Regions from separate parts of the Hydrogenophaga sp. GW101-3F08 genome, predicted to be linked through region 3. Evidence: predicted binding sites of a transcription regulator. Region 3 holds the regulator's gene; each other region holds the start of a gene.
What was found. The regulator LexA, encoded in region 3, represses DNA repair genes until DNA is damaged. The targets are predictions, from matches to a motif close to ACTGTATNNNNATACAGT.
Positions count from the first base shown of each region.

Region 1: recA (recombinase RecA) is a predicted target of LexA. The motif match lies at 3,212-3,229, and genes of this name have one in related genera.
Region 2: AC07YZ_RS04405 (DNA topoisomerase IV subunit B) is a predicted target of LexA. The motif match lies at 2,104-2,121, and genes of this name have one in related genera.
Region 4: imuA (translesion DNA synthesis-associated protein ImuA) is a predicted target of LexA. The motif match lies at 1,820-1,837, and genes of this name have one in related genera.

Region 1 is NZ_JBWKZP010000009.1:70,347-74,963, forward strand. Features, by position in the region: gene AC07YZ_RS20210 (DNA topoisomerase III) at 1-71, shown strand, start outside; gene AC07YZ_RS20215 (sensor histidine kinase) at 92-1,567, opposite strand; gene AC07YZ_RS20220 (response regulator) at 1,705-2,373, opposite strand; gene AC07YZ_RS20225 (MarR family winged helix-turn-helix transcriptional regulator) at 2,617-3,129, opposite strand; gene recA (recombinase RecA) at 3,273-4,388, shown strand; gene recX (recombination regulator RecX) at 4,425-4,617, shown strand, end outside.
Region 2 is NZ_JBWKZP010000001.1:867,906-872,522, reverse strand. Features, by position in the region: gene AC07YZ_RS04420 (class I SAM-dependent methyltransferase) at 63-617, opposite strand; gene AC07YZ_RS04415 (hypothetical protein) at 618-746, opposite strand; gene AC07YZ_RS04410 (MFS transporter) at 743-1,987, opposite strand; gene AC07YZ_RS04405 (DNA topoisomerase IV subunit B) at 2,155-4,125, shown strand; gene AC07YZ_RS04400 (lytic transglycosylase domain-containing protein) at 4,122-4,617, shown strand, end outside.
Region 3 is NZ_JBWKZP010000001.1:508,688-513,304, reverse strand. Features, by position in the region: gene AC07YZ_RS02635 (type IV pilus assembly protein FimV) at 1-1,344, shown strand, start outside; gene AC07YZ_RS02630 (D-2-hydroxyacid dehydrogenase family protein) at 1,420-2,427, opposite strand; gene AC07YZ_RS02625 (hypothetical protein) at 2,545-2,925, opposite strand; gene lexA (transcriptional repressor LexA) at 3,061-3,747, opposite strand; gene adk (adenylate kinase) at 3,963-4,617, opposite strand, start outside.
Region 4 is NZ_JBWKZP010000005.1:189,475-194,091, reverse strand. Features, by position in the region: gene AC07YZ_RS14920 (Y-family DNA polymerase) at 1-992, opposite strand, end outside; gene imuA (translesion DNA synthesis-associated protein ImuA) at 937-1,791, opposite strand; gene AC07YZ_RS14910 (hypothetical protein) at 1,942-2,622, opposite strand; gene AC07YZ_RS14905 (hypothetical protein) at 2,937-3,377, shown strand; gene AC07YZ_RS14900 (Hsp70 family protein) at 3,589-4,617, shown strand, end outside.

The DNA of each region.
Region 1 (4,617 bases), on a different contig from region 3:
GCCCGGTGTTCGGCAAGGACCAAGTCACGATGTTCGAGATCGCCGGCATCGTGGGCCAGCACTTGGAATAACCCGCGCTGAGCGACCGGCCCTACTCCTGCGGCGTGGTTCTGCGCGGCGCGAACCGCACCGAGGCCCGCAGCCCCGGGTTGGGGCGGCCGGGCTGGGCGTCGTCCATGTGCACGGTGGCGCCGTGCTGCTGGGCGATTTCGTGCACGATGGCCAGCCCCAGGCCGGAGCCGTCCACATTGGTGCCCAGCGCCCGGTAGAACGGCTGCAGCACGAACTCGCGCTCGTTCTCCGGGATGCCCGGGCCGTCGTCTTCCACCTGCAGAATCATCACGCCGCTGAAGCGATCGACCAGCATGCGTGCCGTGACCACCCCGCCCCGGCCTGCGTAGTTGATGGCGTTGTCCACCAGGTTGCGGACCATTTCTTCGAGCAGGGTCGGGTTGCCTTCGATCAGGCATTCCTGGGGCACCTGCTCGGGGCCCTCGTAGCCCAGGTCGATGCCGTGTTCCAGCGCGCGTGGCACCGATTCGCGCACCACGTCCGTGACCAGCCGCGCCATGTCCACGGTGCCGCTGGGCAGGGTGCGGCCCGTGGTTTCGGCGCGCGCCAGTGCCAGCAACTGGTTCACCGTGTGGGTGGCGCGTGAGCTGGCGCGCGCGATCTGCTGCAGCGAGCCGCGGATCTCCACCGGATCGGTCTCGCGTTGGGCCAGCTCGGCCTGCATGCGCAGGCCCGCCAGGGGGGTCTTGAGCTGGTGCGCCGCGTCGGCCAGAAAGCGCTTCTGCGTCGTCAGCGAGGTCTTCAGCCGCGTCAGCAGGTCGTTGATGGACGAGACCAGCGGCGCCACCTCCTGCGGGATGAACGACTCTTCGATCGGGCTCAGATCGTCGGGCTTGCGCGCGCGGATGCGCTGCTCCAGCTCGTTGAGCGGGCGGATGCCGCGCACCAGCGCCAGCCAGACCAGCAGCACCGCCAGCGGCAGGATGACGAACTGCGGCACCATCACGCCCTTGATGATTTCGGTGGCCAGCGTGGAGCGTTTGCCCTTGGTTTCGGCCACCTGCATCAGCACCAGCCGCTGCATGCTGTTGTTGCGCGAGAGCCAGGTGTAGGCCACCCGCACCTCGTCACCGCGCACGATGTCGTCGCGCAGCAGCACCCGCCCGGGTTCGGGGGTTTCGTTGTCGCGCGGCAGCGGGAAATCGCTCTCGCCGCTGATGAGCTCGCCGCGCGGGTCCAGCACCTGGTAATAGACCAGATCGCTGTCGTCCGCGCGCAGCAGGTCGCGCGCCTGCGGCGTGAGGTTGAACGTGACCCGGCCATCGTTGCTGACCACGAACTGCGTGAGCGCCTGCAGGTTGAATTCGAGGGCGCGGTCGAAGGGCTTGCTGGCAATGCCCTGCGCGACGAACCAGGTCAGCGCCAGCGACAGCGGCCACAGCAGCAGCAGTGGCGTGAGCATCCAGTCCAGGATCTCGCCGAACAGGCTGCGCTGCTCACGCTGGAACAAGCCGAAGGACACCGGGCCGCTGTCCTGTTTGTTGTCTTCGGACATGTCAGCCGCAACGTTTCAACGCAGACCGACGCGGCGCGAAGTGTCCGAACCCAGGGCACCGTGGAACCGGCTTCGCCGGGCCACAGGTGCCGCCCCCCCCAGGGGGGTGACGGGCTGCAAGCCCGGCGCAGGGGGGATCAGATCTTCTCAAGGCAATAGCCCAGGCCGCGCACGGTGGCGATGCGGATCGGCCCCTTTTCGATCTTCTTGCGCAGCCGGTGGATGTAGACCTCGATGGCGTTGTTGCTCACCTCTTCGCCCCACTCGCACAGGCGCTCGACCAGCTGGTCCTTGCTCACCAGCCGCCCGGCGCGCTGCAGCAGCACTTCGAGCAGGCCGAGCTCACGCGCCGAGAGCTCGATCATCTTGCCGTCGATGGTGGCCACGCGGCCGGCCTGGTCGTATTCCAGCGGGCCGTGCTTGATGGTGTTGGTGCTGCCGCCCATGCCGCGGCGCGTGAGCGCGCGCACCCGCGCTTCGAGTTCCTGCAGCGAAAACGGTTTGGCCATGTAGTCGTCGGCGCCGTAGTCCAGGCCCTTGACGCGTTCCTCGATGCTGTCGGCCGCGGTCAGGATCAGCACCGGCAGCGCCGAACCGCGCGAGCGCAGGCGCTTGAGCACCTCCAGCCCGTGCAGCTTGGGCAGGCCCAGGTCGAGGATCAGCAGGTCGAACTCGTTGTTCGTCATCAGGGCCGCGTCGGCCTCGCTGCCACTGGCCACATGGTCCACCGCCGCGCCGGCCGCTCGCAGACTGCGCAGCAGGCCATCGGCCAGGACCTGGTCGTCTTCGGCAATCAGGATGCGCATGAAGGTCTCCTGGGGAGCGGGCGCGAGCGCCTTGTTATCGGGTCGGACGGGCCGGTTCGGACGCGTTCCGCGGCGTGTGCCCCATGCCGGCCAAAGGGGATCGGTCCATTTTAGTTCTCCATGCCGCCAGGGCATCACCCGCTGCGCATGAAACGACGCACAAGCCGGGGGCGGCGTGAAAGCGGCTTGGTCGGGCCTGTCCCCTTCGAGGGGGTGACGAGCGCAGCCCGGCGCGGGCGTGTTTCACCGGAGCTGGCGCCGGACGGGCTCCGCCGCTTCCGAGCCGTAGGCCTCCAGGCCGAGCGCCACCACGGTGGCCACCTCGTCGCCGACCTGGGCGCGGAATTCCGATTCGGCCTGTGCCACGGCCCGCCTGAACGCCTCCAGCCAGAGCAGGCCGGTGTCGGTGAACACGATGCGCCGGGCCCGGGCGTCCAGTGGGTCGGCCTCGCGCCGCACCAGGCCCCAGGCGTCGCACTGCGTCACCAGGTCGCCCATGGCCTGCTTGCTCATGCCGGCCAGCCGCGCCAGCTCGGTCAGGCGCGAGCCCTGCAGGCCGAGGTGGCGGGTGATGTGGATGTGGGCCGCCCCGACCTGCGCGCGCGCCGCCAGATGGGACAACGCCAGCGGCACATGGGGGTCGTGCGCCATCAGGTGCAGCACGCGCTCGTCAAAGCGGCGCAACGCATGGCCCAGCAGGCGACCCAGGTGGCCAGCGCGCCAGCGGTCATCGGGCAGGAGAGGGGGCGGGGTCATGGTCGAAAATGGTAAGGCAAACTGACGATATTTTGGTGTTTTGTTTTTCAACATCGCTGTAAACTGCTGTTCAAGCATCCAGCCTGTACACAAAAACACATTCTGGAAGCGAACACCCACTCACACGCTCAGGAGCCGTCACCATGGACCCCATCACCAAGCCCAATCCCCTCAACAGCGAAAAAGCCAAGGCCTTGCAGGTCGCGCTGGCTCAGATCGAGAAGCAGTTCGGCAAGGGCACGATCATGCGGCTGGGCGAGGGCGAGGTGATCGAGGACATCCAGGTCGTGTCCACCGGCTCGCTGGGGCTGGACATCGCTCTGGGCGTCGGCGGCCTGCCGCGCGGCCGCGTGATCGAGATCTACGGCCCGGAATCCTCCGGCAAGACCACGCTCACCCTGCAGGCCATCGCCGAGATGCAGAAGCTCGGCGGCCAGTGCGCCTTCGTCGATGCCGAACACGCGCTGGACATCCAGTACGCGCAGAAACTCGGCGTCAACCTGCAGGACCTGCTGATCTCCCAGCCCGACACCGGCGAACAGGCCCTGGAAATCGTGGACAGCCTGGTGCGTTCCGGCGCGGTGGATTTGATCGTGGTCGACTCGGTGGCCGCACTGACCCCCAAGGCCGAACTCGAAGGCGAAATGGGCGACTCGCTGCCCGGCCTGCAGGCCCGCCTGATGAGCCAGGCGCTGCGCAAGCTCACCGCCCACATCAAGAAGACCAACTGCATGGTCATCTTCATCAACCAGATCCGCATGAAGATTGGCGTCATGTTCGGCAGCCCCGAGACCACCACCGGCGGCAACGCGCTCAAGTTCTACGCCTCGGTCCGGCTGGACATCCGCCGCACTGGCACGATCAAGAAGGGTGAGGACTCGATCGGCAACGAGACCAAGGTCAAGGTGGTGAAGAACAAGGTCGCCTCGCCGTTCAAGACCGCCGAGTTCGACATCCTGTTCGGCGAGGGCATCAGCCGCGAGGGCGAAATCCTGGATCTGGGTGTGTTGCACAAGGTGATCGAAAAATCCGGCGCCTGGTACGCCTACAACGGCGAAAAGATCGGCCAAGGTCGCGACAACTCGCGCGAATTCCTGCGCGAGAACCCCGAACTGCGCGTCGAAATCGAAAACAAGGTCCGCACCGAGCTGGGTGTGCCGCTGCTGCCGGTGGAGGAGGCGCCCGCGCCTGCCAAGGGTGGCAAGGCCGCCAAGGCGGAGAAGGCCGACAAAGCCGACGCCGCTGCCGCACTCGAATGATGGGGTGCATCCGCTGCCCGCCAGCGGGGTTCGGCCATGGGGTTTGACCAGATATCGCTCAAGGGCCGGGCCCTGCGCCTGCTCTCGGGCCGCGAACATTCGCGCGCCGAGCTGCAGCGCAAACTGCAGGTCCATGAAACCGAGCCCGGCGAGCTGGCCCGCGCGCTGGACGAGCTCGAGGCCAAGGGCTTCATCAACGAACAGCGCGTGCTCGAATCCGTGGTGCACC
Region 2 (4,617 bases), 360 kb from region 3:
GTGGGCACCTGCGCAACGGCCGACCAAAGGGGCGGCGTCAGCGGGCGCACGAATCTGACATTCTACCCAGTGGCATCCAGCGGATACCGCTCGGGCAGACCCGGGAGATGTGGACGTTTTCGCACCGCCGCGATGCGCTGCACGAAGCGTTCGGGCCGGTCGACGAAACCGTCTTCAAAGGCCACCACGTGCAGACCGGCTGTGGCCTGCAACAGCTCGCCGGGTTGGAGCAGGAAATCGGGCCGTGACGGCTTGCCCACGGTTTCGTTTCCCTGGGCAAAGGTTTCGCAGATCAGCACGCCGCCCGGCGCCACGCTGGCCACGATCCGCGCCAGCAGGGGGCGCCAGAGGTAGTTCGTCACCACCACCGCGTCGAACGTTTCGTCCGCGAAGGGCCAGGGGCCGTTCTCGATGTCGGCCTGCACCGCGCGCCCCAGCCCGGACACGGCTTCGATGGCTTCGGCCGAGCGGTCCACGCCCGTCACCGGATGGCCGCGCCCAGCGAACCAACGCAGATGGCGGCCATGGCCGCAGGCCACGTCGAGCACCGACCCCGCGACGGGAACCAGATGCGACCAGCGCTGTACCCAGGCCGAGGGCGCTTCGGTGCCGTGCATCTAGAAACAGCTCCAGAGCTGGTCGGCCAGGTTCACGAGAAAGTCGGGCCGCTGGTAGAGCGCAAGGGTGCCCAGCAGGACCAACAGCACGCCGGCCCAGACCAGGGCCCTGAGCGCCAGCGGTCTCATGCGGCCACTCCCGCGCGCTGCGGGCCGCCGCGGACGATGGGCGACTCGCGCACCGGCAGATTGATCAGCGCGGCGAACACCCCCAGCGCGATCGAGATATACCAGACGACGTCGTAGCTGCCAGTGCGGTCGTACAGATAGCCACCCAGCCACACGCCCAGGAAACTGCCGATCTGGTGGCTGAAGAACACGAAGCCGCCCAGCATGGACAAATGCGCCACGCCAAAGATCTGCGCCACCACGGCGTTGGTCGGCGGCACGGTGGACAGCCACAGCACGCCCATGACGGCGGAAAACACATACACGCTGGCGGGCGAGAGTGGCACGATCAGGAAGATGCTGATGGCCACGGCCCGTGCCAGGTAGATGAAGGCCAGGATGTGGCGCTTGGCCATGCGCTGGCCCAGCGCGCCCGCGGCGTAGGTGCCGATCACGTTGAACAGGCCGATCAGCGCCAGCGCGTAGCTCGCCACCTGGGGCGACAGGCCGTTGTCTTTCAGGTAGCTCGGCATGTGCACGCCGATGAACACCACCTGGAAGCCACAGACGAAATAGCCGGCCATCAAGAGCTGGAAGCTGCGGTAGCGAAACGCCTCGCGCAGCGCATGAAGAATGGTCTGTTCGCGCCGGGGCGGCGAACCTCCCGCAAAGCCCGGTTCGCGCAGGCCCATGGCCAGCGGCATGATGAGCAGGACCGCGGCGCCCAGGAACAGCAGCGCTTCCTGCCAGCCGAAGCGGCTGATGAGCCAGCCCTCGATCGGCACCATCAGGAACTGGCCGAACGAGCCGGCCGCGGCCGCCACGCCCATGGCCCAGGAGCGCTTGTCGGCCGGGATCTGGCGCCCGATCACGCCGTAGATCACGGCGTAGGTGGTACCCGCCTGGGCCGCACCGATCAGGATGCCGGCGGTCAGCGCAAAGCCGACCGGGCTGGTGGACCAGGCCATGCCGGCCAGCCCCAGCGCGTAGAGCACCGCGCCTCCCAGCAGCACGCGCATGGCGCCAAAACGGTCGGCCGCCATGCCGGCGAAGATGCCGAACACCCCCCAGGACAGGTTCTGGATCGCCAGCGCAAAGGCGAAGGTCTCGCGCGTCCAGCCCTGGGCCGTGGTGACGGGCTGCAGCCACAGGCCGAAGCCGTGGCGGATGCCCATGGAGAGGGTGACGATGAAGGCACCGCAGGCGAGCACCTGGAGGGTCGAGAGTCGGGGCGCGGGGGTGGTGGCCAATGGCGATGTCATCCCGAGACTGTAGCGAATCCGCCCATTTCGCGGGTGTCACCCCGGCGCGTGGGGTCATGAAATCGGCGGCCCCGATTGATGCGCGGAACGAATCGCCGGAGATGGCGGGTGTTTCCTCTGTATTTGCATCCAGTGGTTTTTGATCGGGGCGCATACAATCCGCCCCCATGGCGACCCAATCTCCCAACGAATATTCCGAAGGCTCGATCCGCGTCCTCAAGGGACTGGAGCCGGTCAAACAGCGGCCGGGCATGTACACCCGCACCGACAACCCGCTGCACATCATCCAGGAAGTGCTGGACAACGCGGCCGACGAAGCGCTGGCCGGATTCGGCAAAAAGATCAAGGTCACGCTGCACACCGACCACTCGGTGAGCGTGGAAGACGACGGCCGCGGCATTCCCTTCGGCCTGCACCCTGAAGAAAAGGCTCCGGTGGTCGAACTCGTGTTCACCCGGCTGCACGCCGGTGGCAAGTTCGACAAGGGCAAGGGCGGTGCCTACAGCTTTTCGGGTGGCCTGCACGGCGTGGGCGTGTCGGTCACCAACGCGCTCTCGACCCGGCTCGAAGTCACCAGCTTCCGCGAAGGCCAGGTGGCCAAACTCGCGTTTTCCGCGGGTGACGTGATCGAGCAACTGGTGATCACGCCCAAAGGCGAGGGCGACCGCAAACAGGGCACCACGGTGCGCGCCTGGCCCGATGGCAAGTACTTCGAGTCCGCCGCCCTGCCCATGACCGAGCTCACCCACCTGCTGCGCAGCAAGGCGGTGCTGATGCCGGGCGTGACGGTGACCCTGGTCAACGAGAAGACCAAAGACACCCAGACCTGGCTCTACAAGGGCGGCCTGCGCGACTACCTGCAGCAGACGCTCAACGGCGAACCGGTGATTCCGCTGTTTGAGGGCGAAGGCTTTGCCGACGCCAAGGACGACACCTTCGCCGACGGCGAGGGCGCTGCCTGGTGCGTGGCCTTCACCGAAGACGGCCAGCCGGTGCGCGAGAGCTACGTCAACCTGATCCCCACCAGCGCCGGCGGCACGCACGAAAGCGGGCTGCGCGATGGCCTGTTCCAGGCGGTCAAGGGCTTCATCGAGCTGCACGCGCTGCTGCCCAAGGGCGTGAAGCTGCTGCCCGAAGACGTGTTTGCCCGCGCCTCGTATGTGTTGAGTGCCAAGGTCCTGGACCCGCAGTTCCAGGGCCAGATCAAGGAGCGCCTGAACTCGCGCGATGCGGTGCGACTGGTTGGCAGCTTCGTGCGCCCGGCGCTCGAACTCTGGCTCAACCAGCACGTGGACTACGGCAAGAAGCTCGCCGAACTCGCCATCAAGGCCGCGCAGTTCCGCCAGAAGGCCGGCCAGAAGGTCGAAAAGCGCAAGGGCTCGGGCGTGGCCGTGTTGCCCGGCAAGCTGACCGACTGCGAAAGCAAGGACCTGGCGCACAACGAGGTGTTCCTGGTCGAGGGCGACTCGGCCGGCGGCAGCGCCAAGATGGGCCGCGACAAGGAAAGCCAGGCCATCCTGCCGCTGCGCGGCAAGGTGCTCAACACCTGGGAGGTCGAGCGCGACCGCCTGTTCGCCAACAACGAGATCCACGACATCGCGGTCGCCATCGGCGTGGACCCGCACGGCCCGCTGGACACGCCCGACATGAGCGGCCTGCGTTACGGCAAGGTCTGCATCCTGAGTGACGCCGACGTGGACGGCTCGCACATCCAGGTGCTGCTGCTCACGCTGTTCTTCCGCCATTTCCCCAAACTGATCGAGGCCGGCCATGTGTACGTGGCGCGCCCGCCGCTGTTCCGCGTGGACGTGCCCGCGCGTGGCAAGAAGCCCGCGAGCAAGCAGTACGCGCTGGACGAGGGCGAGCTGCACGCCATCCTGGACAAGGCCGAGAAAGACGGCGTGGTGCGCGACAAGTGCCAGATCAGCCGTTTCAAGGGCCTGGGTGAGATGAACGCCGAGCAGCTCTGGGACACCACGCTCAACCCCGATACCCGCCGCCTGATGCAGGTCAACCTGGGCACGCTGGATTTCGCCGGCACCGAAGCCCTGATCACCAAGCTCATGGGCAAGGGCGAGGCCGCGTCGCGCCGCGAGCTGATGGAGCTGCACGGCGATTCGGTGGAGGTGGACGTTTGAGCCGCAACACACTCCGTTGGCCCCGGGCCCTGGCGTTGGGGTGGCTGCTGGTGTGGGCGCTGGGATGGTCCGCGCCCGCCGCAGCGGAAATCTGGGGCTATGTGGACAAGCGCGGCGTGTCGCACTTCGCCGACCACCAGGTGGACCGGCGTTACGAGCTGTTCTACGGCGGCGGTGCCCGGTCCGCGGGCGTGTCACGGGAACTGCCGCGTGGGGACGCCCATGCCTCACCCAGCGTGCAGGCGGTTTTTCAGGTTTCCACCTCGTACAAGGCGGTGCGCCACCTGATCCGCGAGGCGGCCACGGCGTACGGGCTGGAATACGAGCTGCTCAAGGCGGTGATCGCCACCGAATCGGGGTTCAATGCCCATGCGGTCAGCCCCAAGGGCGCCATCGGCCTGATGCAACTCATGCCCGACACCGCGCAGCGCTTTGGCGTGAAAGCCAGAGCCAATGAATCGCTGCAGGAGCGCCTGACCGATCCGCGCACCA
Region 3 (4,617 bases):
ACCGCTTCTGAGGAAGAGCGCGCCGCGGCCGGCTTGCTGTGGAAAGCCATCAATGCGTCGCCGGAGGAGATCCTGCGCGATGCCCGGAAGATGGCGGTGCTGGAGGCCGAGGCCAAGGGCCTGCGAGAGGAGGAAACCCGGAGCAAAGCGGTCATCAGCGAGCTCAATGCCCGCCTGGAACAGGCCCGTTCACAGCGTTATCTGAACGGGCTGGTGTACCTGCTCGGGGCCTTGTTGTTGCTGGCCCTGCTGGCGTTGCTGATGCTGTGGCGGCGCAAAGGCCGGCAGGTCACGGATTCCGAGGCTTCCAGAGCCTGGTGGGCGCCCAGCGCCGCCAGCAAGGCCGAAAGGCGTCCGGTGGTGCGCGCGGGCGTTCCCAGGAACGAGTCCCTGGACATCGATCTGAATCTTGACCGGGAATCCTCGTTCGATGAGTACAGCCCGTTGTCCGAGGTGGGTGTTGAAAGCGTGCCGGGACTGAGGCCCAAGGACAAACGCGAGTTCGCCCCGAGTCTGATCGGTGTTTCCCGTTCGGTGGCGACCGAAGAGCTGTTCGATGTGCAGCAGCAGGCCGATTTTTTCATCTCTCTGGGCGAGGACGATCAGGCCATCCAGGTGCTGCGCCACCACCTGACTGAGAGCCAGGAGCCCAGCGCGCTGGCTTATCTGGACCTGTTCAAGCTGTACCACAAGCTCAACCGTCGCAAGGACTACGAAGGGCTGCGCGAAGAGTTCAACCGCATTTTCAACGCCGGTGCACCACCGTTTGATCAGTACACCGATGAAAGCCGTGGCCTGGAGGCGTATGAGGCCGCGTTCAGCCGTATCCAGGCGCTGTGGCCAGGTCCCAAGGTGCTGGAAGTGATCGAACAGTCGATTTTCAAAGAGCACAACGACACGGAAGCCGAGGTTTTCGATCTGGAGGCTTATCGTGAGCTGCTGTTGCTGCATGCGATTGCCAAGGAGATAAACCAGCACGAGCCGGATGCGCCTCAACCCGTCAACGATTTTCATCACACGGCCATGCAACCGCTCAAAGCAGCGGGCAGCAAGGCGCTGGCCGCGTCTGTGTTTGACCGCCAGACCGAGCCACTGGATCTGGCGCCACCGATCTCACCGCGCCTGGGGCTGGATGTGGATCTGGACGAACTGGCCGAGGTGTCTGCCTTTGAGGCTTCACTGCCCGAGATCGCAGCGCCGGTGGAGCCGTCCGCTCAACCGGTGCCTGCGCCCGGTGATCCCTTGTTCAAGGCCGCCGAGGGCAATCTGATCGATTTTGAGGTTCTGGACTTCATGCCCCCCGACGGCGAGTCGCAGAACAAACCGGCCGACCAGAAGAAGTGACGTCGGAAAAAAGAAAACGCCGGGTCAGTTCGGCGTTTTTTATGTCCGGGGGAATCCCCGGCGTTCGTCGATGCTTCAGCGGCGCACCTGCAGCGCACCCGGGTTGACGATGTTGGTCGGCGTGCCTTTGATGTAGCTGACCACGTTGTCAAACGCGGACGCGAAATAGGTTTCATAGCTCTCCTGCTCGACATAACCAATGTGTGGCGTGCAGATGCAGTTCTCCAGACGCAGCAGTGCGTGGCCCTGCAGGATCGGTTCGGACTCGAACACGTCCACGGCGGCCATGCCAGGACGGCCACGGTTCAGGGCCGCCAGCAGGGCTTCGGGTTCAAGAAGCTCGGCGCGGGAGGTGTTCACCAGCAACGAGGTTGGCTTCATGCGGGACAGGTCCTCCAGCGTGACGCTGCAGGCGTTGGTTTCGCCCAGCCGCAGATGCAGCGTCAGCACGTCGGAAGACTCGAAGAGATCGATCTTGTCTTTCGCGGTTTCGTAGCCATCGGCCGAGGCCCGCTGCCTTGAGGCCTCGCTGCCCCACACGATCACCCGCATGCCAAAGGCCCGGCCGTACCCGGCCACCAGCTGGCCAATGCGGCCGTAGCTCCAGACCCCCAGGGTTTTGCCTCTGAGCACCATGCCCACCCCAAAGTTGACAGGCATGGACGACGACTTCAGGCCGGCCTGTTGCCAGGCACCATGCTTCAGGTTGGCCACGTATTGGGGAATGCGCCGCATGGAGGCCATGATCAGGGCCCAGGTCAACTCGGCTGTGGCAAAGGGCGCGCCCACGCCCTCGGCAACGGCAATGCCCCGTTCGGTGCAGGCATTGACATCGATGTGCCCACCGACCCGACCGGTCTGCGCGATGAGCTTGAGCTTTGGTAGCTTTTCGACCAGTTGGCGGGTGATCTGGGTTCTCTCCCGGATCAACACCAGCACGTCGGCGTCGCGCAAGCGGATGGATAGCTGCCCCACGCCTTTGACGGTGTTGGTGAAGACCTTGGCCGGATAGGCCTCGAGCTTTTCGGCGCAACGCAGCTTGCGGACCACGTCCTGGTAGTCATCGAGGATCACAATATTCATGGGGCTATTGTGCCCGCATGGTCATGCCTTACCGCACCGGAACATGCCCTGCGATCTGGCCCCGATCAACACAGCGAGGATGCGGCAAAGATCGGGGGCGGCGGAACCGATCTCGGCTCAGGTGGGGCGGGCCTCGGCTTGATGCTCCAGCGCGGCCAGTCGGTCGAGTTCGGCGCACACATCGCTGATGCGGCCCGAAATCACCAGGCGCGGACTGTTGCGGTCGCTGGCGGATGCGCCGTCCGAACGGAGCACTCTCACGTGACAGGCCCGGTGGACAACTGGCGGCTGAATGGCTCTGTTGCCTGTGGCCATGCGGTTGTTGGCGGCGGGGGCCGAAACATCCATGGCACGGCCCAGCCAGCCTGCGCGGGTGAAATGCCGCACCACCTGCGACATGGTGCGCGGTGTGGACGGGCGTTGTGGGGCGGCCGGCAACCAGCAGTCGATCAACTGCAACGGTGCGCGCCAGGTGTTGGTGGTGAAGCGGATTCCCATGCGAAACTCCAAAAAGGGGTTGAACACAGGCAGGATTGCGAGTGGGGCCGCCAGCGCAGGGATGTGCCGGGCCCGTAAATTTCACGAGTCCGGCCAAACGCCCGCCACCTGCTGAGGCGACATGGACCCGGTGGGTCAGATCTGGAAACTGTTGCGGATCAGGCCGACAGCCAGGCCTTCGATTTCAAAGGGTTCGCCCGGCTCGACCACGATGGTCTTGTAGTCCGGGTTTTCGGCGTGCAGCTCGATCAAATGCTGGCGTCGCATGAAGCGCTTGACGGTCACATCGTCGCCCAATCTGGCCACCACGATCTGGCCATTCTTGGCCTCTTTGGTGGCTTGCACGGCGAGCAGGTCACCGTCGATGATGCCCACGTCTCGCATGGACATGCCGCGTACCTTGAGCAGGTAGTCGGGCGTGTGCTGGAACAGACTGCGTTCGACATGGTAGGTTTGATCAACATGTTCCTGGGCCAGGATGGGCGAGCCCGCCGCAACACGGCCAACCAGGGGCAGCATCAACTGCGACAGACTGGGTAGGGGCAGCGTCATCTGGCGCCCACGCGATTCGTTGATGGACTGGAGGTCTTCGCTGCGCAGCCGGATGCCGCGCGAGGTGCCGCTGACCAGCTCGATCACGCCTTTGCGCGCCAGCGCCTGCAGGTGCTCTTCGGCCGCATTGGCCGACTTGAACCCCAGTTCGGTGGCGATCTCGGCCCGGGTGGGTGGCGCACCGGTGCGCGCAATGGCGCTCTGGATGAGTTCCAGAATCTGTTGCTGGCGGGCCGTGAGCTTGGGCGGATAGAACGCAGACTCGATCATGGAAAACCTCTTGTAGGGCGTCGGGCGCAGGCAGGAATGTGTAGCAAAAGGGGCGGAAAGCAGCTCCAGCGCGAATGGTGCCGGATGGGGCTGTCTTCTTATCCAGTAGCTGTATTTTTAACCAGTTTCAAAGTCTTTGCAAGCGAGGATTGAAAAGAGAGCGGACAACAAAAAGCCCGGCGTCGGGCCGGGCTTGAGGCGGGGTGGTGTCGGACTTACGCCGACAAGGCCGCAAAGGCGCGGGTGGTGATGTCGTCCACCGAACCCATGCCGCTGATGGCGCGGTATTTGGGCGCGGCAGCGGCATCGGCTTTGGCCCAGTTGCTGTAATAGTCCACCAGCGGGCGGGTTTGCGCGCTGTAGACCTCCAGGCGCTTGCGGACGGTTTCTTCCTTGTCGTCCTCGCGCTGGATCAGCGGCTCACCGGTCACGTCATCAAGGCCGGCCACTTTGGGCGGATTGAATTTGACGTGGTAGGTACGGCCCGAGGCGGGGTGCGAACGGCGGCCGCTCATGCGCTCGATGATGGCGTCGAACGGCACGTCGATTTCGAGCACGTAGTCCAGTTTCACGCCGGCAGCCTTCATGGCGTCGGCTTGCGGGATGGTGCGGGGAAACCCGTCGAACAGGAACCCATTGGCGCAGTCGGGCTGGGCGATGCGTTCCTTGACCAGATTGATGATGAGATCGTCGCTCACCAGAGCGCCCGATTCCATGACGGCCTTGGCCTGTTGGCCCAGCGGCGTGCCAGCCTTGACGGCGGCGCGCAGCATGTCGCCCGTGGAGATTTGGGGAATGCCGTATTTCTGGCAGATGAAAGTGGCTTGCGTTCCTTTGCCGGCACCCGGAGCGCCCAACAGAATCAGTCTC
Region 4 (4,617 bases), on a different contig from region 3:
TGCCAGCGGCACATCCACTCGGGCCGGTGGTCTTCGCACAGCACCGGGCGCAGCACACGCTGCGGCCCCAGGCGGGCGGCCAGGCGCTCCAGCACCAGGTGCAGCGTCTCGCCCTGGCGCACGGTGTCGGGCAGCAGCGAGGCGCTGGTTTCTTCCAGCGGCATCACGGTGTCGGCCGTCAGCACCAGATCGCCCACCGGGGCCTGCAGCTCCACCCGGGCCAGGTGCTCACCGAGCAAGCGGCACAGGTGCTCGATGTCGCGCGTGGGCTCGGCCGTGCGGATGGTGATCTCGCCGCCCTCGCCCGCGGCCTTCGAGCGCATCGCGTCGTGCGCCCAGCGCAGGGTGAACGCCGTGGTGCCGCTGTGGCGCGCGGCGAGCCAGCCGCACAGCGAGAGCAGCAGGCGGCGCGCGCCGAACAGCAGGGCCGGGGCATCGTCCACGCGGAACATCAGCTCCAGCCGCTGCGCGAAGCGTTCGGGCAGCGCGATCCAGCGGTGCACCTCGGGTGCCAGCCCATAGGCTTGGTCCAACGCACTGAGCAGCTGTTTGTCAAAGCGCCGGCCGATGCCGCCACGCGGCAGGCGCCGCACGTCGCCCAGGCTGCGGCAGCCGATGTGCGCGAGCGTGAGGCGGTGCGGGCGCACGGCACTGAGCGTTTCCATGGGCAGGGCGTCGAGCGACACGTCCAGGGGTTGGTGAAAACCGTCTTCCACGCCGGCACGCGCCAGCGCCAGCGCAGCCAGGCTGTTGGGTGCCCAGGCGACCTGGCGCACCCCCAGCTCGGTGCCCTCCGAGACCACGCGATCACACAGCGCGCGCCAGCCGCCAAACAGGCGCACGCTGGCCGCCAGCTCCATGACCACGGCTTCGTCGGCGACAGCAACCCGGGGCGTGAATTGAAGGGCCCAGAGCGCCAGCGCCTGCAGCGCCGCGTCAGTGGGCAAGGCGGTGTCGTCGGGTGCCGGCAGCAGGAGCGCTGACCAGAGCATGGCCGGCCTCGCGGGAAAAAGGCGATGGGGCGGTCTGCGGCGCCGGGTCGCGCGGCAGCAGGGTGCTGGGCTTGTGCAGCCGCGGCGTCAGGATGGCCTGCAGGCCGCCGGGCACCGAGGGCAGATGCAGCGTGGTCTCCAGCGGCGGGCCTTTGCGTTTGAACACGTCGACCAGCAGCTCCCAGTCCACCCCCACGCGGGCGAGCAGGCGCAGCGGCGCGGCCGACGATTCGTGGGCCGCGGTGGCGGGCCGGCACAGAAACACCGGCCCCTCGCAGCTGGACGCGAGCACCTGCAGGCGGCGCACCTGCTCGGGGCGTGCTTGGGGCAGCCAGGCGATCAGGACCCCGCAGGCGTTGGCCTTGACCAGTTGTTCGGTCGACCACAGGCGCTCGGACGCGGTGTCGGCCTGCACCCAGACCAGGTGGCGCTCGGTGATGCCCTCGAACCGCAGGCCCGGCAGATGCGGCTGCCGGGGCGGGCCGACCGCCACCACGCTACGCCCGGCGGCGCAGACCTGGCGCAGCAGCGGACCGAGCAGGCGCCATTCCAGGGTGCCGCTCTGGGCGCTCAGGATCTCGGTCACCGCGTGGCCGGGCCAGCCGCCGCCGGGCAGTTGGGCGTCCAGCGCGGCAAAGCCGCTGGGCGACACGGCCGACACCGGGCTGCCCAGCTGGTCGCCGCGCCAGAGCGCCGCCGCCACGGCCGCCGGCAGCTCGCCGGGCTGGCGCGCCGGGCGAGAGGGTCTGGGGGTGGCGGCCAACGGGTCGTCGGCCTGCCAGGCGGGGGCGGCTTGCATGGGGTGGGGGCGCTGGGGTGGCTCAAATACTGGTTATGCGTACAGTATATGAAAGCCCGGAGGCTGTCCAGCGGCGGCGCCCCATGCCCGGGCCGACACCACGGGCGCCGGGCCCGCCCCGTCGGAGCGTCTGGGCGACGGCCCCAGCCGCTACTGGATCTCGGGCACCGTGGCCGAATGGGAGAGCGCGTAGAGCGCGTTGATCTGGCCCGGGCGGGCACCGAGCTTGGTCAGGTTGTCTTCGGAAAACAGCGTCTGCGCCAGCTCGCCCAGCATCGTGGCGTCGTACCCGCAGGCCACCAGCACCCAATCGGCCGTCTGGTCCGCGCCGCGGATCTTCTGCTCCGTGGTCGTGGCGATGGGCGGTGCCTCGTGCCGCAGCAGATGCACACCGGCCAGGCCCGGCAGCCCCATCCACTGGGCCATGCGCGGTTTCAGCGCCGCCAGCAGCTCGGCCCCGCGCCCGCTCGCGGGCGACAGCCGCACCGTGAGCGCCTGGCGGGCCACGCCCGCGCCCCGGCTCGCCAGCACGCGGCACTGGCTGCGCACCATGTTGCGGTGGTGCTGCATCATCTTGGCCGACCAGGGCGACGGCGCGTTCAGCGAGGCCAGGTAGGGCGGCGACGACAGGATCTCGTGCGACGCCAGTTCGTACATCACAAAAATGCCCTCGCCCCCGTCCGCGCTGGTCCAGCGGGAGGCGCGGTGAAAGCCGGGAAGGCCCAGGCGCTCGGGAAAGTGTTCGTGCGAGTGCCAGTGCTCGAATTCCGCCCGCATGTCGGCGGCCATGTCCCACCACATCGCGAGGCAGGCTTTTCCGAGAAGAGACATACCGGTCCTCCGGTTGTGAAGTGGCGGTGAAGGAAGCCCTTCGCACACGGCATCCGTCGCGTCCCGCACAAGGTTGAAAGGGGGTTGGATGCCCATCATGCCATCGCCCACCGCGGCGGGCGATCCCGCGCTGGGACCACCGGACCTCCCGATGGGCGGTCGCCCCACCCTCGCGGGCTTGATCTGGCGCAGCACATTGGATAGGCAAAGGTCTATGCTGCATGCACAGACCCCCTTCCCAGGTCTGAGGCGCCCGTTTTAGTGTCGGCTGCGCTCAGGCACAGCCCCCTTTGGTTTTTCAACAGGAGATGTCCATGAACTCGCTCAAGACCCTGCTCGCCGTTTCAACCCTGGTGCTGCTCACCGCCTGCGCGGGCCCCGGCAGGCCCGGCTACGGCCCGAGACACGCCGCCATGGCCACGCCGGGAGCCCCGGCCGCCCCGATGGCGGCGATGCAGGACCGCATGAAAACCATGCAGGCCATGCGCGACAAGATGATGAACGCCAAGACCCCGGAAGAGCGGCAGGCGCTGATGGCCGAACACATGAAGACCATGCACGAAGGCATGGAGACGATGAAGGGCATGCAAGGGATGAAGGGCATGGGGGGCATGGGCATGGGCGGCATGGGCCAGGGCATGCCCGCCGATCCGGCGCAGCGCCAGCAGATGATGGAAATGCGCATGGACATGATGCAGACCATGATGGAAATGATGATGCAGCGCATGCCCGCTGCACCGGCTCCGGCCAAATGAAGCCGTCATGAAGCCGTCATGAAGCCGTGATGGCCTTGGTCATGGGCAAGGCCCTGCGGCGGCGCGGCGCCACCCGCTGCGCCGACTGAGGGGCGGGGCACCCCGCCCCACAAGCTGGCAGAATCCCCCGTCCTCACGGGCTCGCCACCGCGGCGGCCCGTTGGCCCGGCCGCGCGCCGCGCCCGCCCTTCTGCCCCCTTCCCCGCTTCCCATGACCCCTTCGCCCCAAGGCACCCTCGGCATCGATTTCGGCACCTCCAACTCCGCCATGGCCTGGGCCGACGCCCGGGGCACGGCGCGCCTGATACCGCTGGAGGGCGAAGCGGTGTCCATGCCCACGGCGGTGTTCTACAACGCCGAAGACCACCAGACGCATTTCGGGCGCGACGCGGTGGCGCAGTACCTGGCCGGCACCGACGGGCGGCTGATGCGCTCGCTCAAGAGCCTGCTGGGCAGCCCGCTGCTGATGGAGAAAACCGAAGTCAACCACCAGCAGATCAGCTTCCAGGAGATCGTGGCCACCTTCCTCGCGGCGCTGCGCGAGCGCGCCGCGCAGGCGCTGGGCGGCGTGGCACCCACCCGGGTGGTGATGGGGCGGCCGGTGCACTTCGTGGACGACGACCCCGAGCGCGACGCGCTGGCCCAGCGCTCGCTGCTGGAGGCAGCGCAGTCGGTGGGGTTCGAGCAGGTGTCGTTCCAGCTGGAGCCGATCGCCGCCGCGCTGGACTACGAACGCCGCCTGGTGCGCGAGAGCCTGGTGCTGGTGGTGGACCTGGGCGGCGGCACCTCGGACTTCACCGTGGTGCGCCTGGGGCCGCAGCGCATAGCGCTGGCCGAGCGCGGTGACGACGTGCTGGCCACCACGGGCGTGCACATCGGTGGCACCGACTTTGACCACCGGCTCAGCCTGGAGCAGGTGATGCCGCTGCTGGGCTACCGGCACCTGGGGCCGCAGCGGCGCGAGGTGCCCAGCCGCGTGTTCTTCGATCTCTCCACCTGGCACCTGATCCAGTGGTTGTACCTGCCGCGCGCGCTGAGCCAGGCACAGGCGCTGCGTGTGAACTACAGCGACACGCGCCTGCACGAGCGGCTGATGAAGGTGCTGCGCCACCGCGAGGGCCACCGCATCGCCCACGAGGTGGAGCAGGCCAAGATCCGCTGCTCGCAGCAGGGCGAGCGCACGGTGGTGGACCTGTCGGAGGTGGAGCCGGCCTTGAGCGCCCCCATGGGCCCGGCCGAC